Regions from separate parts of the Caulobacter sp. GW821-FHT09H08 genome, predicted to be linked through region 2. Evidence: predicted binding sites of a transcription regulator. Region 2 holds the regulator's gene; the other holds the start of a gene.
The links. The regulator LexA, encoded in region 2, represses DNA repair genes until DNA is damaged. The targets are predictions, from matches to a motif close to ATGTTCNCNANNTGTTCT.

Region 1: a site for LexA is predicted at 4,755-4,772, ahead of AC07NN_RS14055 (ATP-dependent helicase). Genes of this name have one in related genera too.

The regions. Positions count from the first base shown of each region.
Region 1 is NZ_JBWKOC010000003.1:941,549-953,292, forward strand. It holds gene AC07NN_RS14050 (hypothetical protein) at 1-1,658, opposite strand, end outside; gene AC07NN_RS14055 (ATP-dependent helicase) at 2,349-4,754, opposite strand; gene AC07NN_RS14060 (hypothetical protein) at 4,924-5,079, shown strand; gene AC07NN_RS14065 (hypothetical protein) at 5,163-5,348, shown strand; gene AC07NN_RS14070 (hypothetical protein) at 5,370-5,717, opposite strand; gene AC07NN_RS14075 (helix-turn-helix domain-containing protein) at 5,885-6,766, shown strand; gene AC07NN_RS14080 (ribbon-helix-helix domain-containing protein) at 6,770-6,979, opposite strand; gene AC07NN_RS14085 (DUF4169 family protein) at 6,991-7,167, opposite strand; gene AC07NN_RS14090 (DUF6807 family protein) at 7,177-8,094, opposite strand; gene AC07NN_RS14095 (DUF2171 domain-containing protein) at 8,244-8,480, shown strand; gene AC07NN_RS14100 (glutathione S-transferase family protein) at 8,594-9,229, shown strand; gene AC07NN_RS14105 (SDR family NAD(P)-dependent oxidoreductase) at 9,226-10,029, opposite strand; gene AC07NN_RS14110 (carboxymuconolactone decarboxylase family protein) at 10,031-10,615, opposite strand; gene AC07NN_RS14115 (hypothetical protein) at 10,773-11,225, shown strand; gene AC07NN_RS14120 (helix-turn-helix transcriptional regulator) at 11,218-11,424, shown strand; gene AC07NN_RS14125 (pyridoxal phosphate-dependent aminotransferase) at 11,486-11,744, opposite strand, start outside.
Region 2 is NZ_JBWKOC010000002.1:821,295-833,038, forward strand. It holds gene trpD (anthranilate phosphoribosyltransferase) at 1-717, shown strand, start outside; gene trpC (indole-3-glycerol phosphate synthase TrpC) at 714-1,502, shown strand; gene AC07NN_RS08905 (lysophospholipid acyltransferase family protein) at 1,626-2,192, shown strand; gene lepB (signal peptidase I) at 2,252-3,064, shown strand; gene AC07NN_RS08915 (class I SAM-dependent methyltransferase) at 3,115-3,978, shown strand; gene AC07NN_RS08920 (alkaline metalloproteinase) at 3,975-5,816, opposite strand; gene lexA (transcriptional repressor LexA) at 6,037-6,741, shown strand; gene AC07NN_RS08930 (isocitrate lyase/PEP mutase family protein) at 6,822-7,589, opposite strand; gene AC07NN_RS08935 (ComEC/Rec2 family competence protein) at 7,636-9,834, opposite strand; gene gltX (glutamate--tRNA ligase) at 9,997-11,409, shown strand; gene gltA (citrate synthase) at 11,477-11,744, shown strand, end outside.

The DNA.
Region 1 (11,744 bases), on a different contig from region 2:
TCGGGCTTGCCGTAGACGGCGATCAGGTCGACCGAGAAGGCCGCGCCGTCGGCCAGGTCGGTGAAGTAGGCATTGCTGGCGTTGGCGTATTGGCCGACATCGGCCTTCATCGCCTCGGCCAGCAGCCAGCCGACCATGGCCGCCTTCGCGCCGATATCGGTCTTGCCGTAGCTGTTGAAGTAGTCGGTCCGCGTGTCGATCAGCGCGTGGACCTTGGCGTCGTCCGGCGTGGCGCCGAAGATCTTGGCGTAGGCGGTGCGGGTGGCCTCGAACAGGGTCTTGGTCCCGTACTCGGCGGCGAACGAAGCCGCGCCCGCGCCGTCACGACCCAGATTGACCGCGAAGTTGATGTAGCGGTTCTCGGCGTTGAAGGTCTGGTAGTAGGCCGAGTTCAGGTTGTTCGGGTTCGGACCGATCGGCGACACCAGATAGTCCATGCCGCCTTCGCCCGGGGTCTTGCCGGTGAAGAACTGGTAGGACGTGGTCGCCACAGCGGCCGTGGCGTCGGCCATGTTGACGATGGCCTTCAAGGCGTTGGCTTCGGTCATCTCGCCCGAGGCCACCTTGTCGGTCAGGCTTTGGACGTAGGCGCGATCGGTGTCGCTAGCCGGGCTGTAGCGCAGCAGGTTGTCGAAGGCGTCGGACAGGCGGACCAGGGTGTTGGCGCCCTTGACCAGCAGGTTGTTCCATTCGGCCAGGGTCCCGGTGACCTTTTCGACGATGATCGTGCCGCCTTCCCAGGTCAGGCGCGAGCCGCCATTGCCGTCGCTGACGACGCCGGTGAACTGCTTGCCGTCCAGGTCGAAGCGGTCTTCGGTCTTCGAGAAGTCGCGGACCAGATCCGTGCCTTGGCCGACGCCCGAGAAGGCGAAGCGGTCGGCGCCTGCGCCGCCGTACAGCTGGTCGTCGCCCGCGCCGCCGATCAGGATGTCGTCGCCGCCGTTGCCGTACAGGTAGTCGTTGCCGGCATTGCCCTGCAGCTGGTCCTGGCCGTCATTGACGTTGGCCAGATCCTGATCGCCCTGCAGGGTGTCCGAACCGTCGCCGCCGATCAGGCGGTCGTGGCCGCTGTCGCCGCGCAGGGTGTCTTCGCCCGCTTCGCCGCGCAGCACGTCGTTGCCGGCCTGGCCATAGATGAAGTCCTGGCCCACGCCGCCATAGATGGCGTCATGGCCGTCGCCGGCGTGGATGTTGTCGTTGGTCGACGTGCCCTTGATGCGGTCGGCGGCGGAGCCCGACCAGATCTCGACCTGTTCGACATTGACGATGCTGCCGCCGCCCGCGATCTGCTGCACGCCGGCCGCGCCAAAGTCGACGATCACCGACGCGCCCAGGCTCGTCAGGTTGATGTAGGCGTAGTCGCCTTGGCTGGTGTGCTCGCCGCCGTTGAAGTGGTCGCCCACGCCGCCGTACAGGCGGTCGAAGCCCGCGCCGCCGTTCAGGACGTCGCCGTAGCCGTCGTTGTCGTTGCCGCCGCCGGCGTACAGGTAGTCGTCGCCATCGCCGCCGTTCAGGGTGTCGGCGCCGTCGTCGCCGTACAGGGTGTCGTTGCCTTCCAGGCCGTTCAGCGTGTCGTTGCCGTTGCCGCCGTTCAGCTGGTCGATGCCGGTGGTGCCGTTGAGGGTGTCGTTGTTGGGGGTGCCCAGGATGACAGCCATGATCTCGTTTCCTTCTCTCTGATCTCTAGTTTTGTTGTGGAACAGGCGTGCGGCCGCGATCCGCGCGGCGCGCGGTTGGCCTCGGGAGCCTGTTCGATGGGATGACCGGAGCGCCCGGCCGGTGGTCCTAGGCCCCGAGGGGCGGTCGGGGGCCTGGCGCTCCGGGGGCTGGCGGGACCGGCGCTCGTCTTCGCGCTTGCGTTCGGCCGTCGCCGCGAGAACCCGTCCGGATCGCCGACGACCAGGCGCCAGACCAGCGGCGTTCGGCGCGCATCGGTGCGACCCGGGGAGGGGCCGAGCGATACGTCGCGAAAGGAACGGCGTTGGTCGACATGGTCAGGTGTTCTTCGGGGAGCTCGCTTAAAATGGGTGTGCAGTTCTTACTGGAACTTTTCCCCTCATCGGGGAGCCGGGGCGATACCCACCGAGCGCCGCTGGCAGTAGTGAAAATTTGTTCACGTAAGCGAGCGTAATGATTTCTGCATCTTCAGGTTTAATATCAAGTCATTGAAATGACTTCGAAATTCGAAATTCTGTCCAGATCGGACATGTCTAGTTTTTAATGAACATTGGTCGCCGATTACAGTTCGGTAAGGCAGTTCTTACGTCAAATGACAGGCGCGCTGAATCGACCGCGCGCCGTTTTTGGCGCCGGCTTGTCGACATCCTGATGGCGCCTGGAGCGGTCGATCAGGCCTTTTCGACGAAGCTGTCGATGACCTTCTTCTCGCCGGCCTTGTCGAAGGCGACGGTCAGCTTGTTGCCCTCGACGCCCGTGACCTTGCCGTAGCCGAACTTGACATGGAACACGCGGTCGCCGCGCGAATAGGCGCTGTTGGTCGGGGCCGAGACCGCGACGAGGCGGCCTTCGCCCTCGATCGGCGCCGAGCGGGCGGACGAGCCGGAACGGACGCCCTGGGTTCCGCGCCACGAACTTCCGCGATCGCTGAAGCCCGCCGTCCGTTCCTGGGCCCGTTTCCAGCCCGGGCTGTCATAGCTGCCGGCCTGGAAGGCGGACGTGCCCGGATCGTCCCAGCGCGAGGCGGCCGTCGACTGCATGCCGGGACCGCCGCCGTAGTAGCCGGTCTCGGACGCCGCATCGACGTGGGCGATCGGCAGTTCGTCGACGAAGCGGCTGGGCAGCTGGCTGGTCCAGCGGCCATAGACCTGACGGTTGGCCACGAAGCTGATCCGGGCCTCCTCGCGGGCCCGGGTGATGCCGACATAGGCCAGGCGGCGCTCTTCCTCGAGGCCCTTCTCGCCCTTGTCGTCCATGCTTCGCTGGCTGGGGAAGACGCCTTCCTCCCAGCCGGGCAGAAAGACCAGCGGGAACTCCAGGCCCTTGGCCGAGTGCAGGGTCATGATCCAGACGGCGTCGCCGGTGGCCTCGCGGTCCAGATCCATGACCAGCGACACGTGCTCCAGATAGGCCTCGAGCGTGTCGAAGGCGCCCATCGACTGGACCAGTTCCTTCAGGTTCTCCAGGCGGGTCTGGCTGGTGGGGCCCTTGTCCAGGCGCAGGGCGTCCGTATAGCCGCTCTCCTCCAGCACCGTCTCCAGCAGGCGCTGGTGGTGCACTGAGCCGATCAGCGAGCGCCAGCGATCCAGGTCGCGGATGAAGTTGGACAGCGCCGTGCGGGTGCGGGCCGGCAGTTCGTCGCTGGTGATGATCTCGCGCGCCGCTTCGGTGGTCGAGATCCCGTTCAGCCGGGCGATCTGCAGCAGCTTCTGCACCGAGGTGTCGCCGATGCCCCGCTTGGGCGTGTTGACGATCCGCTCGAAGGCCAGGTCGTCATCGGGCGACTGGATCAGGCGCAGATAGGCGTGGGCGTCGCGGATTTCCGCGCGCTCGAAGAAGCGCGGCCCGCCGACCACCTTGTAGGGGATCTGCAGCATCACGAAGCGTTCTTCGAAGGCGCGCATCTGGAACGAGGCGCGCACCAGAATGGCCATCTGGTTGTATTTGCGGCCGGCCTTCTTTGCCCGCTCGATCTCGTCGGCGATCATGCGGCTCTCGGCCTCGCCGTCCCAGACGCCGGAAACCTTGACCTTCTCGCCGCCCTTGGCCGGGGTCCACAGGGTCTTGCCCAGGCGGCCCTTGTTGGCGGTGATCAGGCCCGAGGCCGCAGCCAGGATGTGCTCGGTCGAGCGGTAGTTGCACTCCAACCGGACCACCTTGGCGCCGGGGAAGTCGCGCTCGAAGCGCAGGATGTTGTCCACCTCGGCCCCGCGCCAGCCATAGATCGACTGGTCGTCGTCGCCGACGCAGCAGACGTTCTGGCGGCCCTGGGCCAATAGGCGCAGCCACAGATATTGGGCGACGTTGGTGTCCTGGTACTCGTCGACCATCACGTATTTGAAGCGGCGCTGGAACTCGTCCAGCACGTCGGGATGGCCGGTGAACAGGCTGATATTGTGCAGCAGCAGGTCGCCGAAGTCGCAGGCGTTCAGGATGCGCAGGCGCTCCTGGTACTGACGATAGAGGCTGATGCCCTTGCCGTTGGCGAACTCGCCGGCCTCGCTGGTCGGGACGCGATCGGGCGTCCAGCCGCGGTTCTTCCAGCCGTCGATGATCTGCGACAGGATCCGCGGGGTCCAGCGCTTGGCGTCGATGTTCTCGGCCTCGATCAGCTGCTTCAGCAGCCGCTCGTTATCGTCGGTGTCGATGATCGTGTAGTTCGACTTCAGCCCCACCAGCTCGGCATGGCGGCGCAGGATCTGGGCGGCCACCGAGTGGAAGGTGCCCAGCCAACGCAGGCCCTCGGCCTCCGGGCCGATGATGTGGGTGATCCGCTCGCGCATCTCGCGCGCGGCCTTGTTGGTGAAAGTGACGGCAAGCATCTCCCACGGGCGGGCCTTGCCGGTCGCCAGGATGTGGGCGAGGCGCGTGGTCAGCACCCGGGTCTTGCCGGTGCCGGCGCCGGCCAGGACCAGCAGCGGGCCTTCGGTCGTCTCGACCGCCTCGCGCTGTTCCGGGTTCAGGCCGTCCAGATAGTCGGGCGCGCTCACGCTCGCCGGAGGACGGGCTCGGGCGAGGTCGGAGATGCGAGGAGAGGGGAGGTCGCCCGGGAAGGCCGAGTCGTCATCGGGATACATGGAACATATGTAGCACAAACCTCGCCGGGCTTAAGCCCCAACCGACCCCGATGAGGCCAGCAAAGCGGAACCTCCGGTCATGCGCGCCGTTGATCCGCCAACACGAACAGAGCCGACAGGCACGGAGACTCTCATGGCGGATGGAACCAGCAGCGGGGGCAATAGTGGCTTGGCGTTCATCGTAGGCGGACTGGTCGTCATCGTGGCGGTGCTCGCCTTCTTCGTGATGTCCGGCGGGTTCACCCAGCATAAGAAGGTCGATGTGGACATCTCCGCTTCGGCGCCCAAGCTGCCTGACGCGCCAGCGCCTAAGCCGGCGGGTTGAGGATCGCCATGAAAACCCTCGCACATGACGCCAGACACCAACCGGCGCCCCATCATGATCGGAGCGGCCTATGGGCGGCCCTGTTGGTCGTGGCCATCCTTGCCGCCGCCGTCTGGGGCGCGTGGAAGCTGGGCGTCATGGCCGGCGATCAGGTCGAGTGGCGCTCGCGCCTTCCCGACGTGGCGGCGCTTCGCAAGGGACCCAACCCTCAACCCGCGCCGATCCCGACGTCCCGCCGGCCTGGCGTGACGTCGGAGCCGCAGCGATAGGCTGGAAGCCAGCGGTCCCGGCTAGTTCGGCCGGGCTCGCTGTACCGCCGGAACCAGCAGGCCCGCCTGGTCGGTCGGCGCCTTGATGTCGTGATTGGTCGCCTTGCCCGCACCGGCGCCGCTACCCTGGCTGGCCCGGGCGCTTTCGACCGGAATCCATTCCTTGTGGTCGTCCTTCTTGCCCTTGCGGGCGCCGTCGCCGTTCACATCGCCGGCGGCGACGTTCAGAGCTCCCGACGGGCGAGCCTTGGTCTTCTGGCTTTCGCCCTTCACGCCATCGTACTTCATGAAGGCCGGCGCGGCCTGGACTTGTGTGACGCTAAGCATCGCGCAGGCGGCGATGGCGGGGAACAGGACTGAACGCTTCATCTTGAGCTTCCTTCGATTGTGTCGCGCCTAGGCGCGTTGTCCCTGGTTGTGTTCTGCCGGGAAGGCGCGCGAGCGCTCAGTTGCAGCGCCGGGCGGCGGCCGTCCGCGAAATGCATCCGGGTTGCACGCTGGTTGCACACGAGCCGCGTGTGGATCACTGTTTCCCAATGCACAGCTTGGCGCCGAAGCTGGAACTGGCCCTGAAGGCCCTCTCGATGAGCCGGGGGCGGATGGCGGCTGAGTTGGTGGTCGACAAGTCGCTGGTCGGGCGCTGGATTTCCGGGAAGGTTATCCCTTCGGCGCACAACCTGGCGCGTCTGACAGAGCTGATCGCGCAGCGGCGGCCAGGCTTCACGCTCCTGGACTGGGATCGCGACCTCGCCGCCCTGGCCACCGCGCTTGGCGTTGAGACGTCGCCGTCACCGTCGTCGGACATTCTCGCCGACTGGATTCCACCGGCCATCCTCAAGGAAGCCCTGCAAGGCGCGGCGGCGCGGGGCGCTGCCTATGAGGGCGTATGGCGATCGACCCGCCCGTCCAGCGATCTGCCTGGCCGTTTCCTGCATGACCACTGCCTGATCCAACGCGCGGAAAACGGCCTGCTGTCGTTCCGCACCGGCGTGGAGGGCGTCAGCTACGAGGGTGGCGCCCTGCTGCTGCAGCATCAGCTGTTCAGCGTGGCGGCTGACCGCGCGCACGGGACCTTGCTGTTCAGCATCTTCAACGGCGTGGCGCGGCAGAAGGCCGAGGTGCTGGACGGCATCACCCTGGCCTGTCTGCGCGACGCCGGCGGCTCGCCCGTGGCCTCGAGCTGCGTGCTTCACCGTGTGGCCGATCCGACCGGTGATCCCGACGAGGATTTGAGGATCTACGAGACCTGCATCGCCAACCAGGGAACGCCCTTGGCGCCGGAAGGCTCGGTTCCGGAAGCCATCCGCGCGCATCTGGTGCGTCAGGCCGATCCCGCCGGCATGGGCCTGGGCGGTTTGCTCAGGATGTACTTCGGTCAGTCCATGGCCCGGGGCTCCAGCCTCGACGGCGGAGTCTGAGGTTCAGCCCGGCTGGCCCGCGCGCGCCAGGGCGAACACCCGGCAGGCCGAGGCGAGGGGGCGTTCCCCGCGCTCCAGATCGATCTTCTGGATCAGGCCGGCAAAGCTGAGGCCGTCGCTGGCCGCCGCGCGGTCCAGCACCGCCCAGAACTCCGGCTCCAGGGCCAGGGACGTCGCGTGCCCCGCCAGGTTCACCGAACGCTTTTTCAGCAATCCAGCCAGGTTCAATCCTCGCGCTTGGCGCCGTCGAGGTCGCGCTTGAGCTTGTCGATGCGAGCGGCGTCCAGGGTTTTCTCGCCCTTGGTGCGGCCGAACTTGGCGCGGTTCTCTACCGCGCGGGCCTTGTCGTCGGCCTTGGCCTTGGCCTTGCGGGCCTGGTTCAGATTGACGATGTCGGCCATGGCGGGACTTCAGTTTCCTGGAACAGGGGGTTTCTTCTTCGGGACAGGACGAATGACCACGGTTTCCTGCAGGCGCAAGGTCTGATCCTTCTTGAGGATCAGTGGCGCGCGACCCGGGAACACGCAGTTCTGCATCGAGCGGTCATTGTACAGCATCCAGCGCTTCACCGCCTGGCCATTGGCCTTGCAGGCCAGGCCCACGGACCAAGCCGGGACGTCCGCGCCGCCGCTCCAGGCGAAGCCCATCGAGGTCCCGGCGTCGATGGCCGCGCCGTTCGGCGTGATGGTCTTGCCGCCCGACGCGAAGGTGAGGCGCTCGGGGGCGACCAGGCGGATCGAGAAGCCGCCGAAGCCGCGCTCGTCCTCGCTGCCGCCCAGCCCCAGGGCGTCGACGCGCGAGGCGATGGTGGTATCGAACTCCACCCGCCGGGCGCCGGCCTTCAGCGGCCGCACCGTGACCTTGGTGGTCTCGCGGGCGACATAGGCCAGCTCCGGCCCGGAATTGACCATCCAGTCGACCTCGACCGTCAGGGTTCCGCCGCCCTCGGCGTCGCCCAGGAACGTCTTCGAGCGGACGAAGTAGCTGAGCCCCTTCATGTACCAGCCGTCGGCGACCGTCTTGCCGTCCGTCTGGACCTTCATCCAGGCCCACCAGGCGCCCCGCTGGTGCGGGTGGTCGCCGGGCTTGTCCTCGGTCAGGGCCGTGCCGTCGGGCGCGTAGAGCGGGCTGACATAGTTCGAGCGCCCGGGCTCGGCGGTCGGATCCAGCGGCTTGGTCCGATAGACAAGCACCGTCTTGCCGGCCTCGGTCAGGGTCACCGCATCGTCGGCGAAGACCGCGTCCACGCGCTTGTCGATCGCGGGATCCGCCAGCGCGGGCGCGGCCGACAGCAACAGGGCGGTGGCGAGAAGAGCGCGGAGGCTCATGCGGCGTCCTCTAGGAGTTCGGGAACGTATCAAGAACAATCCAGGCGTGCATGGCAAGCTGAAACTTGGATCCTGAAACTTGGCCGGTGGCGTGGCCGTTTGATGTCCGAAGGGCCGAGATGGGCCCTGGCAAGCCTTGGAGACGACAGATGATCGACCTCACCCAGATCAAGGAACACCAGGAAGTCGTCGGTTCGGACGGCGGTCACGTCGGCCGCGTCGACCACATCGCCGGTGGCGAGATCGAGCTGGCCAAGCTGGACCTGGGCGGCGGCTTCAAGCACCACATGATCCCGCTGTCGTGGGTGGAATATATCGACGACGACAAGGTCCACCTGGCCCTGACCAAGGACGACGCCAAGTCCCAGTGGCGCGAGAAGCACTAGGCGCTCAGCGTTCGTAGGATCAGGAGGCCTCCACGTCGCAAAGTGGGGGCCTTTTGATTGACCTGGCCCAAGAAGCAGCTGCCTATCCGCGCGATCAGCGCGGAGGGTCTTCGATGTACACGCTCTATGGTTCGCCCAGCACGGCCGGCACGGCCATCCACTGGATGCTCCTGGAGCTGGACGTCCCGTTCGAGGTCCATCTGCTCGACTTCGACAAGGCCGAGCACAAGACACCCGAATATCTGGCGATCAATCCCGATGGCGTGGTGCCGACGTTGATCGTCGATGGCGCGCCGATCACCCAGATGGCGGGCCTCGCGACCTTGCTGGCCGAGCGCCACCCGGAAGGCGGCTTCGCACCGCCGCTGGGCTCCGTCGAGCGCGCCGAGTATCTGAGCTGGACCCTGTGGCTGGCCAACGCCTTCCAGCCCAACTTCCGGGCCTGGTTCTATCCACACGAGCCCGCCGGCGGCGAGGCCGTGGAGGCGGTGAAGGCCGCCGCCGGGGCGCGCATCGAAGCCGGGCTGGCGCGGATGGACGCGCGGCTGGCGGATCGCGACTACCTAGTGGGCGACGGTTTCACGACGGTGGACCTGCTGGCCACGATCCTGTGCCGCTGGACCCGCAACATGCCCAAGCCCGCGACGGCGTTCCCGAATCTGAAGCGCTACCTGGACACCATCCGCCAACGGCCGGCGCTGCGTGAAGTGCACGCGCGCGAGGGTCTCACCGACTGGATCGACGGCTAACCGATCCGAGAGGACATCCCGCCGTCCACCGGCAGGACGACGCCCGTGACGAAGCGGGCTTCGTCGCTTGCGAGGTAGAGGGCGGCGTAGGCCGTGTCCCAGGCCGTACCCATCGCGCCGCCCAGCGGAACGCGGGCGCTGCGGCCGGCGCGGACGGCCTCGATGCTCTGGCCGGTCATCTCCGCGATGCCGGCCACCGCCATGGGCGTGTCCATCAGGCCCGGCGCGACGGCGTTGCAGCGTACGCCCTTGCCGGCGTTGGCCTGGGCGACGCTGGCGGTCAGGCGGTTCACCCCGGCCTTGGAGACCTCGTAGGCCAGCTGAATGCCGCCGGCGATCCCGGCCAGGGACGAGATGTTGACGATCGACCCCGCGCCCTGCTCGCGCAGGACGAGGAGGGCGGCGCGGGTTACGCGCCACAGGCCCTTCAGATTGACGTCGAGGATGCGCTCGAAGGCGTCCTCGGTCAGGCGATGGGCGGGACCGTCGCCACCGCCGCCGATGCCAACATTGTTCACCAGGATGTCGAGGCCGCCCAGTTGGGCCTGCGCGGCCGCGACGATGGCGTCACCGGCGTCGGCCTTGCGGATATCGGCGGCCAGCGCGTGAGCCGTTCCGCCCTCAGCGGCGATCAGGGCGACGGTCTCCTGGGCGCGATCCAGGTGACGGTCGACGCAGAGGATGCTGGCGCCTTCCCGAGCGAACAGCAGGGCGATGGCGCGGCCGTTGCCGATGGTCTCGCCCGGGGTCTGGCCGGCCCCGACGACAATGGCGCGCTTGCCTTCCAGGCGGCCCGCCACCTCAGAAGGCCTTCAGGTCGGGATCGAGCGTCTGACCCTCGTCCAACTGCACGCCGAAGGTGTTCAGCAGCATCGAGACCTGGGTGTACTGGCCGGCCGTGAACACCACGTCCATGGCCTGCTTCTCGCTGAAATGGGCGAGCAGGGCGGTCCAGGTGGCGGTCGAGACGAAGTGGTCGTGGTGCAGCTCGTCGGTCGCCTGGATCAGGGCGGTGTCGGCGGGGCTCCAGCCCGGCGCGCCGGCCCCGGTCTTCAATCGCTCGATCTCGTGGTCGGTCAGGCCGCAGCGACGGCCGATCTCGGCGTGCTGGGTCCACTCGTAGCCGCTGCGGCACAGGAAGCCGGTGCGCAGGATGACGACCTCGCGCTCGCGGGGCGGGAGGTCGCTCTTCTTGGAGAGGATGTAGTTGCCCCAGGTCAGGAACGCCTTCAGCGCCTTGGGCGCGTGGGCCATGGTCCGGAAAATGTTCAGCACCGGTCCCGCCGGGATCACCCCACCGCCGCCCAGGGGCGCCAGGACCTCGGCCTGATCCGGGGTGAGGGCGTCCATCGACAGCGGGCGGATCCTGGGCTCGGGCAATCTCACGGCGCGTCTCCCTCTTGTATCGTTGGCGCCATTTCGGCCGACGCGCGGCGAGGCGTCAAACGAATGTTTGAGGTGTTTGTGGTCGGCCTCTTGTCGCTGTGTAACTCCAAGGTTACATGTAACCTCAGCGTTACATGATCGATGGGGCGACGAAGCGATGAGCGAAGTGAATCTGGTCGAGAAGGCCGAGCGCCTCTCCAAGCGACGGGCGAGGATCTTCGCGGTGCTGGCCGTGATGTTCCTGGCGTTGCAGACGATCTACCTGTCGAACGGCGCGCTGCATGAGAGCACGCGCATCGCCCATTTCAAGATCGGGGCCTGGGCGCTGAACGCCGCGCTGCTGCTGTTCCTGCTGGCCACCGGCGGCTTCCTGCTTCGGGGCCAGGCGATGCGGAACCTGCTGAACGACGAGACGACCCGCGCCCACCGCCGCATCGCCACCGCTTGGGGCTTCTGGGCGATGATCGCCACGGGCTTCGTGCTTTACATCGTCGGCCAGTTCGAGGAGGTGACGACCCGCGAGGCGCTGCACATGCTGATCACCTTCGGCGCGGCCGTGCCCTTGCTGGTGTTTTCGTATCTGGAGCGGCGCGCTTACCGGGATGCATGAACGGCTGAACAACCGCCTGCGCGAGGTCCGGACAGGCAAGGGGCTGACCCAGGCGGACCTGGCCGAGAAGGCGGGCGTCTCGCGCAAGACGATCAACACCGTCGAGAACGGGGTCTTCGTGCCGTCGACGATCCTGGCCCTGACCTTGGCCAAGGTGCTTGAGGCCAGCGTCGAGGACCTGTTCCAGCTGCCGGACTAGACAAAGAAAAGGGGACCGGCGCGAGCCGATCCCCTTTGTCGTTTCAACGCTGTGGCAGCGCCTACTTCACGCTGGCGCAGAAGCGCTGGATGCGCGAGCAGGCGTCTTCCAGCACGTCGCTGCTGGTGGCGTAGCTGATGCGGAAGAATGGCGAGAGGCCGAACGCCGCGCCGTGCACGACGGCCACGCCCTCGGCTTCCAGCAGTTCGCCGGCGAAGTCCTCGTCGCTCTCGATGACCTTGCCCGAGGGCGCGGTCTTGCCGATCAGGCCGGCGCACGAGGGGTAGACGTAGAAGGCGCCTTCCGGAGTCGGGCAGTGC
Region 2 (11,744 bases):
GGCGGGCTGAAGGTCGCCAAGCACGGCAACCGCGCCATCACCTCCAAGTCCGGCACCGCCGACGTTCTGACCGCCCTGGGCGTCAATATCGACGCCACGCGCGAGCAGCAGCGCCAAGCCCTGGACGAGGCCGGCATCTGCTTCCTGTTCGCCCAGTCGCATCACGGGGCGATGAAGCACGTCGCGCCGATCCGCCAGCAGCTGGGTTTCCGCACGATCTTCAATCTGCTGGGCCCGCTAACCAATCCGGCCGGCGCCAAGCGGCAGGTTGTCGGCGTCTCGGCCCCGCGCTTCGTCGAGCCGATCGCCAAGGCTCTGGGGGCTCTGGGCGCCGAACGCGCCTGGTCGGTGCACGGCTCGGGCATGGACGAGCTGACCACCACGGGTGAGACCGAGGTCGCCGAATGGCGGGACGGTCGCATGCACCTGTTCAAGATCACCCCCGAAGCCGTCGGCCTGCCGCGCGCCTCGCTGTCGGACATCACCGGCGGCGATCCGGCGTTCAACGCCGCCGCCCTGACCCGCCTGTTCGACGGCGAGCTCGGCCCCTATCGCGACATCGTGCTGCTGAACGCCGCCGCCGCCTTCCTGGTGGCCGACAAGGTCGAGACCCTGGCCGAAGGCATCGAACTGGCCGCCGACGTCATCGACGCAGGCCGCGCCAAGGCCGCCCTCGCCGGCCTGGTGGCCGCCACCAATACGGAAGTTTCCGCGTGACCGACATCCTCGCCAAGATCGCCGCCTACAAGCGTGAGGAGGTCGTCGACCGCAAGCGTCGCCGCACCCAGGCCGCCCTCGAGACCGCCGCTCGGAACGCCTCCTCGCCTCGCGGCTTCAAGCAGGCCCTGATCAATAGCCACGCTCCCGGCAAGCTGTCCCTGATCGCCGAGATCAAGAAGGCCTCGCCGTCCAAGGGCCTGATCCGCGCCGACTTCGATCCGCCGGCCCTGGCCCGAAACTACGAAGCCGGCGGCGCGGCCTGCCTTTCCGTCCTGACCGACGGCCCCAGCTTCCAGGGCGCCGACGCCTATCTGATCGACGCCCGCCGGGCGGTCAGCCTGCCCTGCATCCGCAAGGACTTCCTGGTCGATCCCTGGCAGGTGGCCGAGAGCCGCGCCCTGGGCGCCGACGCCATCCTGGTCATCCTGGCCATGATCGACGACGTCCTGGCCGCCGAACTGATGAGCGAGGCCAAACGCCTGGGCATGGACGCCCTGGTCGAGGTCCACGACGAAGCCGAGATGGCCCGCGCCGGCGCCCTGGGCTCGGATCTGGTCGGGATCAACAACCGCGACCTGAAGAGCTTTGTCGTCGACCTGGCCGTGACCGAGCGTCTGCAGGCCCATGCCCCGAAGGACGCCTTGCTGGTCACGGAGAGCGGCATCTTCACCCACGACGACGTGGTGCGGATGGAAGCGACCGGCGCCAAGGCGATGCTGGTCGGCGAAAGCCTGATGCGTCAGGCCAACGTCACCGAGGCCACCAAGATCCTGATCGGCTGACGGATACCGACCGACGGATCGGGTACGCGCCGTCTGGCGTTTTCTTCCTCGCCCGCCCACAGTCGCCTCAACAAGACAGCCGCCGCGCCACGACGACGGCGGACGCCACGCGAGGAAACGCGAATGCATTGGGTCGCCCGCGTGGTGAATTGGTCCCTCGTCGCCTTCTTCAAGCGCGAGGGCTGGACGATCGAGAGCTCGGCCCCGACGACGACCCGCAAGTTCGTGATCATCGCCGCCCCGCACACCAGCAACTGGGACTTCGTCTACTTCCTGGGCGCGGCAGACGCCCTGAACCTGAAGCTCAACTTCATGGGCAAGGCCTCGCTGTTCCGCTGGCCGTTCGAGCGGATGATGAAGGACCTGGGCGGCGTGCCGATCGACCGCTCGCAATCGCGTGACACGGTCCAGGCCATGGCCGACGAGTTCGCCCGCCGCGACGAATTCATGCTGGTGATCGCGCCAGAAGGCACGCGCGGCAAGGCCGCCGGCTGGAAGACCGGCTTCTACAACATCGCCCTGAAGGCCGGCGTGCCCATGGTGCCCGCCTTCATGGACTACGAGCGCAAGGTTGTAGGCCTTGGCCCGGCGATGACGCCCAGCGGCGACTACGAGAAGGACCTCGCGGTGCTGGCGGCGTTCTATGCGCCGGTGACGCCCAGGCACCCGGAGCGGAAGACCGTCCTCTAAGGGCGCCACGTTTTGGCCAAGCTCCGCCGTCTAGCTAATGGCCAGACGGAGGGACATCGATGACCGAAGCGCGCGCCGAGAAGACCGGCTGGATCCATGGACTGGTCGAGACGGCCAAGACCTTCGCCATCGTGCTGGTGGTGTTCCTGATCCCGCGTACGGTCTTCTGCCAGCCGTTCACGATCCCCTCGGAGTCGATGCAGCCGACTCTGCTGGTCGGCGACTACATCCTGGTCTCCAAGTATCCATACGGCCTGAGCCGCCACTCGATCCCGCTCAGCCCGCCCGTCGGCCATGGCCGCCTGATGGCGCAGGCGCCCGAACGTGGCGACATCGTCGTGTTCAAGAGGCCCAGTGACGGTCGCACTGACGTGATCAAGCGGGTGATCGGCCTGCCCGGCGACCGCATCCAGGTCAGCGGCGGCCAGTTGCGCATCAACGGCGTCGCCGTTTCCCAGAGCTTGACGGGCATCGACGCCGATGGCGCGCCCGGCGCCTATCCGATCCCCGTCCGCCATCTGCGCGAAACCCTGCCCAACGGCCGGACCTACGCCACCAACAGCTTCGGCGCCGACACCCTGGCGGCCAATACCGGCGTCTATACCGTGCCGGCCGGCTGCTACTTCGTGATGGGCGACAATCGCGACAACTCGGCCGACAGCCGGTTCAACCCGGGCTCGACGCCGAGCGGCTACGCTTCGTGCCCGTGGGACGTGGCCCGCGACGCCAATCTGCCGCCGGAGCTGGGCATGGGCTTCATCCCGGCCGAGAACCTGGTGGGGCGCGCCGAGCGTATCCTGTTCTCCTGGAACGGCCACGGCCTGCGCCTGGACCGCACCTTCCGCAAGTTGCCCGCGCCGAAGGTTGGCTGAGACCTGGCAGGTCGCTAGGGTCCGCCCGCTTCGGATCGAAAGGGAATCGAATGCGGGACGGCCCGTTCCTCACGGCTCTGCGCAACGCCACGCCCGCGCCCTTGCGTCCGGTGCTGGGCCGCCTGCGCCGTGCGCTGATGCCGACGCCCGCCCCTAGCGCCGCCGGAGCCGCGCCGAGCGATCCCGACGCCCTCCAGGCCCCGCCAGAACTTTGGCACCTGGTCGGCGCCGCCGACGCCGACTTCATCCGCGTGGGCCAGCAGTTCCGGGACCTCTTCATCGACGCCGGCCTGCAGCCACACCACGCCATCCTCGACGTCGGCTGCGGCATCGGTCGCGCCGCCGCGCCGCTGGTCGAGTATCTGGACGAGAACGGGCGCTATGCCGGCTTCGACGTGATGGCCCAGGCCATCGACTGGTGCAAAGCCAACATCGCCGTCGGTGACCCGCGCTTCGCGTTCGTCCACGCCGACATGCACAGCGACCGGTACAACCCGGAAGGCTCACAGCCGGCCAGCGCCTATGTCTTCCCTTATCCGGACAACAGCTTCGACTATGTCTGGCTGGGCTCGGTGTTCACCCACCTGCTGGCCGCCGACCAGGCCCAGTTCGCCCGCGAGATCGCGCGGGTGCTCAAGCCCGGCGCTATCAGCATCGTCTCCTGGTACCTGATCGACGATGAGGCCCGCGCCAACACCGGGACGGGTAAGGCCGTATTCGACTTCGTCTACCCGCTGGACGGTTGCTGGACGGCCACGCCGGACCTGCCGGAGGCCGTGATCGGCTACGACCTGGAACCCGTGCTGGCGCAATACGACGCCCTGGGCCTAGACGTCCTGAACCAGGCCCTGGGCGGCTGGCGCCGCGAACCCACCCAGGACCAGGACATCATCGTCGCCCGCAAGCGGGCCTAGGCGCCACCAAAGACGAAGTCGGCCTTCCAGTAGCCCTTCGCTGGATCGAGGATGTCGATGGCGAACGGCGCTGCGCCGTCCGACAGGTCCAGCATCCAGGCGTCGTTGGATCGAACCATGACGCCCAGGTCGGCTTTCTGCGCCTCGGCGAGCAGCCACCCCACCATGGCGGCCTTCGTGCCGATCCCGTTCGCGCCGTCGCCGCCATAGGCCGCGAAATAGTCCGTGCGGGTGTCGATCAGGGCGTGGATCTTGGCGTCGGTGGGCGTCCCGCCGAAGATCGCCGCATAGGCCTTCCTGGTCGCGTCGAACAGCGACAACGACCCGTAGTCGGCCGTGAATTTCGCATTGCCTTCGCCCAGCTTGCCCAGGTTGACCGCGAAGTTGATGTAGCGGTTCTCCAGATTGAAGCTTTGGTAGTAGCCGCTGTTCAGGTTGTTGGCGTTCGGCCCCGTCGGCGAAACCAGGTAGTCGACGCCGCCGCTTCCAGGGATCTTTCCGGTGAAGAACTGGTACGCCAGGGTCGCGACCGCGGTCGTCGCTCCCGCGCCCCGGATCACCTCGGTGATCGCCGCCGCCTGGGAGAGGGTCCCGGCCGCGATGCGCGCATCGAGGTCGCCGGCGCTGGCGCCGATTCCGCCGCGCAGGATAGCTTCCACAGCGACCTGCGAGGCCGACAGCAGCAGCGAGACGGTCTTGTCAGCGAACTTCAGGCTCTCGACATTGATCAGCGTGTCGACGCCCTCGCCGCCTGTCGTCCGTTGATCGCGGACCGTCCACGAGCCGTCGCCGTTGCGGCTCCAGCTGAAATTGGTCGAGGCGGCGGCATAGCCCATCACGTCGACGCCACCCCCGCCGTCGATCCGGTCGTCGCCGCTGCCGCCAGCCAGGGTGTCGGCCCCTGAGCCGAACTTGACGTCCAGCCGCTCGACGTTGCGCAGGTGCACGGCGGCCAGACTCGTCAGGCTGCTGGGAACGAAGATGTCGCCGTTCAGGTCCCGGACGATCCGCAGGGCTTCGCTCCGGGCGCTATAGTCGGCCTTGAACAGGTCGACGCCCGCCCCACCGTCAAGGTCGGCCAGCCAGGTCTGGTCGAAGATGTCGTTGCGCGTCGTGCCCAGGCCAGCGTCGGCCAGGAACGCCAGGTCGAGGTCGCCGATGGAATAGCGATAACCTCGATAGTAGGCGACGCCGTTCATCAGGCCCGTCAGCGGATCGCCGCCGCCTGGGAAGGCGCCGGACGTGCCGTAGTGGCTATAGTTGCCGGGCGTCAGCGGTGCGCTCTCGCCACGCAGGGCCAGAACATTGGGCCCGGAATAGAACGGCGCGCCGCCCTGTTTCACGACCCGGAGGTCGTAGGGCGAGCGGTAGACATCGGTCGGCGTCTCGCCATAGCCGCTGAAGGCCAAGCCATGGCCCAGTTCGTGAAGAATCACGCTCAGCGCGTCGGTGCGATTGGTCGGGATGTCGTCGGCCGTGTCCGGTGTCGGATCGAACCAGAGCTCGTTGCGCAGGTAGTCGATCGAGAACTGCAGGCGCAGATCGTCGGCGCTGCCATTCGGATTGGTCCCGGACCGCAGTTCCGCGCTCAGCGTCCCTTCGGCGAGAATCAGGCCGTCGGCGAATCGCGCCGAGGTCGTGACGGCCGCCGGACCGCCCTGGGCGCGGCCCGAGGATGTCGTGGTCATGACCTCGACGATGATGTTGGCGGTCCCCGAGCCGGCCAGCACCGCGCTCCACTTCGAGAGCGCCAGCGTAATGGTCTGGGTCAGGTTGGCGCGTTCGACATCGGTGATCCCCACACGGTCGTCAAAGCGGATCGAGGGCGTGATCGTCATAAGGATCAATCCGTTAGAGCCAGGACCTGAATGTCTCGCCGATCGTGCCGGAACGAAAGCGCGTTGGCCCGTCGTCCCATCGTTGGCGGAGAAGCTATCCCTTTAGTCGCCTGGGTTCACGACTTGTGTCGTTGGTAATCGTCAACTTGACATTAAGGAAGAACGCCTAGAGAACATTCGAAAGGTTTGCGGTTTGTTCCGCGCTCCAGCCGAGGTCGACATGCTCACTCGCAAGCAGCACGAACTGCTGATGTTCATCCACGAACGCATCAAGGAGACCGGTGTCTCTCCCTCGTTCGACGAGATGAAGGAAGCGTTGGATCTGGCCTCGAAGTCGGGCATTCACCGGCTGATCACGGCGCTGGAGGAGCGCGGCTTCATCCGCCGTCTGGCCCACCGGGCCCGGGCGCTGGAGGTCGTGAAACTGCCGCAGCAGGCGACGACGGCGGCGCCGCCCAAGGGCCGTGGCGCGTTCCGCCCGCAGGTCTTCGAGGGCGGCGGCGCACCGCCGCCGGCTCCGGTCGCCTCGGCGCCCGCCAACGACAGCCGCGAACTGCCGATCTTGGGCAAGATCGCGGCCGGCACGCCGATCGACGCCATCCAGCACGAGCGCGAGCGCCTGCCGGTGCCCGAAGCCATGCTGGGCAACGGCGAGCACTATGTCCTTGAGGTTCAAGGCGACTCGATGATCGAGGCCGGCATCCTCGACGGCGACTACGTCATCATCAAGAAGGGCGACACCGCCACCTCGGGCGAGATCGTCGTCGCGCTGGTGGGTGAGGAAGCTACCCTCAAGCGCCTGCGCAAGAAGGGCGGCTCGATCGCCCTGGAAGCGGCCAATCCGAAATACGAGACCCGCATCTTCGGCCCCGACCAGGTCGAGGTGCAGGGCAAGCTGGTCGGCCTGATCCGCCGGTACCACTGAGGTCATCCCGCGAAAGCGGGGACCCAAGCGACTAAAAATTCGGCCCCGATCTTCATCCCAGGATCGGGGCCTCTTCGTTTCTATGGCTTGGGAGCTAGCCGCCCCTCCTCCGCCAGACGCTTGGCGACGACGTCGAAGCCGGCCCAGGCCGAGGCGGCCAGGGAGGCGCCGGTGCTGACCCGGCGCACGCCCAGCGCGCCCAGGCTCTCGACCGACATCTCCGCCCCCCAGAAAAGGATATTGACCGGCTTGGGCGCGACAGCCTCGACGATGGCTTTGATCTCCTGCGGATCGGTCACGGCCGGCGCGTAGAGGCAGTCGGCGCCGGCGGCGGCATAGGCCTTCAGCCGCTCCAGCGTCGGCGCCAGAGCCCGATTGCCGCGCAGATAGCCTTCGGTGCGGCCCACCAGCATGACGTCCTGTCCCGAAGCGTCGATGGCGGCGCGGGCGGCCTTGAGGCGTTCCAGGGCGACCGGCAGGTCGTAAAGCGCCGAACCCGACCAATCCTCGATCGAGAGACCCGAGACCCCCGCCTCGATGGCCAGGGTCACGCTCTCGAAGACGCCTTCCGGCGTGGCGGCGAAGCCGGCCTCGAAGTCGGCGTTCACCGGCAGGTCCGTGGCCGCGCACAAGAGACGCAGGTGCTCGATCACCTCGTCGCGGGTGATCTGGCCATCGTCCTTGCCCATCGCCCAGGCCGCCCCGGCGCTGGTCGAGGCCAGGGCCTTGAAACCCAGCTTCTGCAGGCGCTTGGCGCTGCCGGCGTCCCAAGGATTGGGCAGGGCGAAGCAGCCGTGGGCATGCAGGGCGCGGAAGGCCGCGCGGCGGGCGGCGAACGGATTGGACATGGCTACTCCTCCGAGGCGCGATGGTGTTCCGCGCTCATGACGACGCTTAGCGGTCGGTCGTGACATAGGGTGTCAGCAGGCGGCTCCCAAATGCCCGCCTCTCAAACGTCTGGCTCCACGGGCGATCGCCGCGCAAGGGCTGGGCCCAGACGATCCGCCAGCCGTCGGGGCGTCGATAGAGCTCGGCGGCCCCTCCCCGCGCGAAATCCTCGGCGGTCAGCAGCACCGCGTCAGCGCATAGCGGCGGGATCCGGTCAGGCGCCGGGCCCCGGATCACCACGACCTCGCTACGCACGCACAGACTGGACAGAATCTCGGCCGTCGGGGTCTTGCGCGACCAGGCGATCGACAGCCGCACCGGAGCGCCCGGAGCCGGCGCACAAGCGCGCTTGTCGCAGGCATAAAGGTTCCAGGCCGCCGGCGTCAGGCCGCGCCGCCTCGCCCAGAGCTCGGCTCCGAACCGCTTGGCGTCGGTGCGCAGCAGGACGGCCGCGTCGCCGGATCGCACGGCGGCCGTGGCGCCGTCATTCGCGATCCAGGCGTCCGGCGCGGCTGGCCGAGGCCACAGGGCGACTGCCAGGGCCAGGGGCGCGCCGATCCAGCGCAGACGGCCCCGCCACAGGCAGAGGATCATCAACCCCAGGAAGGCGACCACCAGCACCTGCGGCGGCGCGCTCGCGACGATCCGCTGGGCGCCGTGCGCTTGCGCGAAGCCGTTGGCGATCCCGACCATGCCGTCGATGCCCCAGCCGGCCGCCTTGAGAAACGGCGCGCCGAGCCCGAAGGACTCAAGCAAGGTGCCGACCGCCAGGAACGGCATGATCACGAACGACGATAGCGGCGCGACCGCCAGATTGGCCGGCAGGCCCCAGACGGCAACGCGGTTGAAGTGCTGCATGGCGAATGGCGCGGTCGCCAGGCCCGCCACGAGGCTGGCGGCGACGCTGCCGACCAGCCAGACGAAGCCCGCCTGCGGCCAGCGGATCCACCAGGGCGTCGAGATCTCGCGCACCGGCTGAGGCCAGGCTTCGGCCAAGGCCACCAGCGCGGCCGTTGCGGCGAAAGACATCTGGAAACCCGGCTCGCCCGCCGTCTCGGGCTTCAGGAGCAGGATCAGCAGGGCGGCGACCGCCAGGCCATGCAGGGTGATCGCCCTGCGGTCGAACAGGATGGCCAGGAAGGCGACGCTGGCCGTGATCGCCGCGCGCTCGGCCGGCGGCGGCGCGCCGGAGATGACCAGGTAGCCCAGCACCGCGACAAGGCCGGCGACGGCGGCGATCTTCTTGCCCGGCGCCCGCAGCGCCAGCCAGGGCCAGGCCGCGACGCCCAGGCGGATCGCCGCGAACACGAAGCCGCCGACAATGGCCATGTGCAGGCCCGAGATCGACAGGATGTGCGCCAGGCCTGACGCGCGCATGGCCTCGGTCTGCTGCTCGGTGATCCAGGCCTCGTGGCCCGTGACCATGGCCGCGCCGATGCCGCCGCTCGAAGGCCCCATCCTGGCCAGGATGCGCTGCGCCAGGCTCCAGCGGAACGCATTGACCGCCATGGAAAGGCGCAGCCTGAGGGGCGGCGGCTCGAGCCTCGCAGCGTCGATGTCGCCGATCACGAAGCCCACCCCGCCGATGCTGTCGAACCAGGCGTCGCGCGCGAAGTCATAGGAGCCGGGTGCGGCCGGCGGCGGCGGTGGGCCCAGCATGGCCTTGAGGTGGACCGTCTCTCCTGGAGCCGGGGTCTCGTTCTCGCCGATCGTCACCCGGATCCGACGCGGCGTCCGCTCCGGCGCCAGTCCAGAAACCCTGACCGGCGCGATCAGGAGACGCGGCCCACCGGCGCTAGGGCTGACAACGTCGACGACGAAGCCGTCGACACGGCGCACGACGCGCTCGCCGGCCATGACCGGCGCGGCCACCCGGTCGCTACGCACCTTGGCGGCCAAGGCGCCGGCGGCTCCGCACGCCGCGAGGCTGGCCAAGGCCACGACCAGGGTCACGGCGTTGCGAAGGCGCAGCGTCCACCAGGCCGCCGCCAAGACCAGGGCGACACCGGCCAGCGCCCAGAGCGATGGCTCCCGGCTCATTTCCAGATATCCGGCCGCGCCCAGACCGAACGTCACGGGCGTCCAGAGAAACGCGCGGTCCTGATTGACTCGCAGTTCGGTCAAGGCCGACGTCCCCAAGGCGCGCCAGGAGATCACAGCGCCGGACATCGTCGGCGCCGATCCTGCGACTTCGATACCTAACATTCGGAAACCGTTGGATTTTTTACATCGACGCCAAGTTCGCCGCGATGCGGAAAACCGCTAGTCCATGTACGAACCGGCGTGCTAAGACGCGCCGCCCAAGCCGCTTCGCGGCCAGCGTTTTCCGACGCCATTCCGGCGCCTCGCCCTACAGCCCTGAAGTCCATGTCGAACCCCACTCCTTCCGGCGTCGTCACGCGCTTCGCCCCCTCGCCCACCGGTTTCCTGCATATCGGCGGCGCCCGCACGGCGCTGTTCAACTGGTTATATGCACGCCATACGGGAGGGAAGTTCCTTATTCGCGTCGAGGACACAGATCGTGAGCGCTCGACCGAGGCGGCCGTCGCCGCGATCTTCGAAGGCCTGAACTGGCTGGGCCTGGAATCGGACGACGAGGTCGTCTTCCAGCACACCCGCGCCCCGCGTCACGTCGAGGCCGTGCAGCAAATGCTCGCCGCCGGCCGCGCCTATCGCTGCTGGATGACCGTCGAGGAACTGGAAGTCGCTCGCGAGAAGGCCCGGTCCGAAGGCCGCGCCATCCGCTCGCCCTGGCGCGACGCGCCGGAAGGCGACCTATCGGTCCCGCACGTGATCCGCTTCAAGGGTCCGCTGGAGGGCGAAACGGTCGTCGCTGACCTCGTGAAGGGCCCGGTGACCTTCAAGAACATCGAGCTGGACGATCTGGTCCTGCTGCGCGCTGACGGCGCCCCGACCTACAATCTCGCTGTGGTCGTCGACGACCACGACATGGGCGTCACCCACGTGATCCGGGGCGACGACCACCTGAACAACGCCGCCCGCCAGAGCTTGATCTATCAAGCGATGGACTGGGACGTGCCGGCCTTCGCCCACATCCCGCTGATCCACGGCCCGGACGGCGCCAAGCTTTCCAAGCGTCACGGCGCTCAGGCCGTCGGGGAGTTCGCCGACCTGGGCTACATCCCCGAAGGCATGCGCAACTACCTGGCGCGCCTGGGCTGGGGCCATGGCGATGACGAGGTCTTCAACGACGAGCAGGCGATCAGCTGGTTCGACGTGGCCGACGTGGTCAAGGCGCCCGCGCGCCTGGACTGGGCCAAGCTGAACCACATCAACGCCCAGCACCTGCGCAAGGCCGACGACGCGCGCCTGACGGACCTGGCCCTCGACGCCGCCCAGAAGCGCGGTGAGGCCCTGCCCGCCGACGCCCGCGAACGCATCGCCCGCACGGTTCCGGAAGTGAAGGAAGGCGCCAAGACCATCCTGGAATTGGTCGATCACTGTGCGTTCGCACTGAAGGTCCGCCCGTTCGCGCTCGAGGAAAAAACTCAAAAGCAGTTGAACGAGGAAACGGTCGAGCGGCTGAAGCGCTTGCGCGACCAGCTGGCGGCCGCGCCGGCCTTCGATGCCGCCACCCTGGAAACCGTGTTGAAATCCTTCGCGGAATCCGAGGGCGTCGGCTTCGGCAAGTTCGGCCCAGCGCTGCGCGGCGTCCTGACCGGCGGCGCCCAAGCTCCGGACCTCAACAAGACCATGGCCGCCCTCTCCCGCGAAGAGAGTCTCGGCCGTCTTGACGACGCCCTAGCGCCGCGCGCATGAGGCGCTATAACGCACCCGCGAAAAGCCAAAGTTGGACTGCACGTTCCAATTATGAAGGGGTCTTCGAATGACCGATAAAGCCACGCTGACGATCGGCGACAAGAGCTACGACCTGCCGATCCTCAAGGGCAGCACGGGTCCGGACGTCCTGGACATCCGAAAGGTCTACGCTGAGAGCGACCACTTCACCTTCGATCCGGGCTTCACCTCGACGGCGTCGTGCGAGAGCAAGATCACCTATATCGACGGTGACGCTGGCATTCTGCTGCACCGCGGCTATCCGATCGACCAGCTGGCCGAGAAGTCCTCGTTCCTCGAGGTCTGCCACCTGCTGC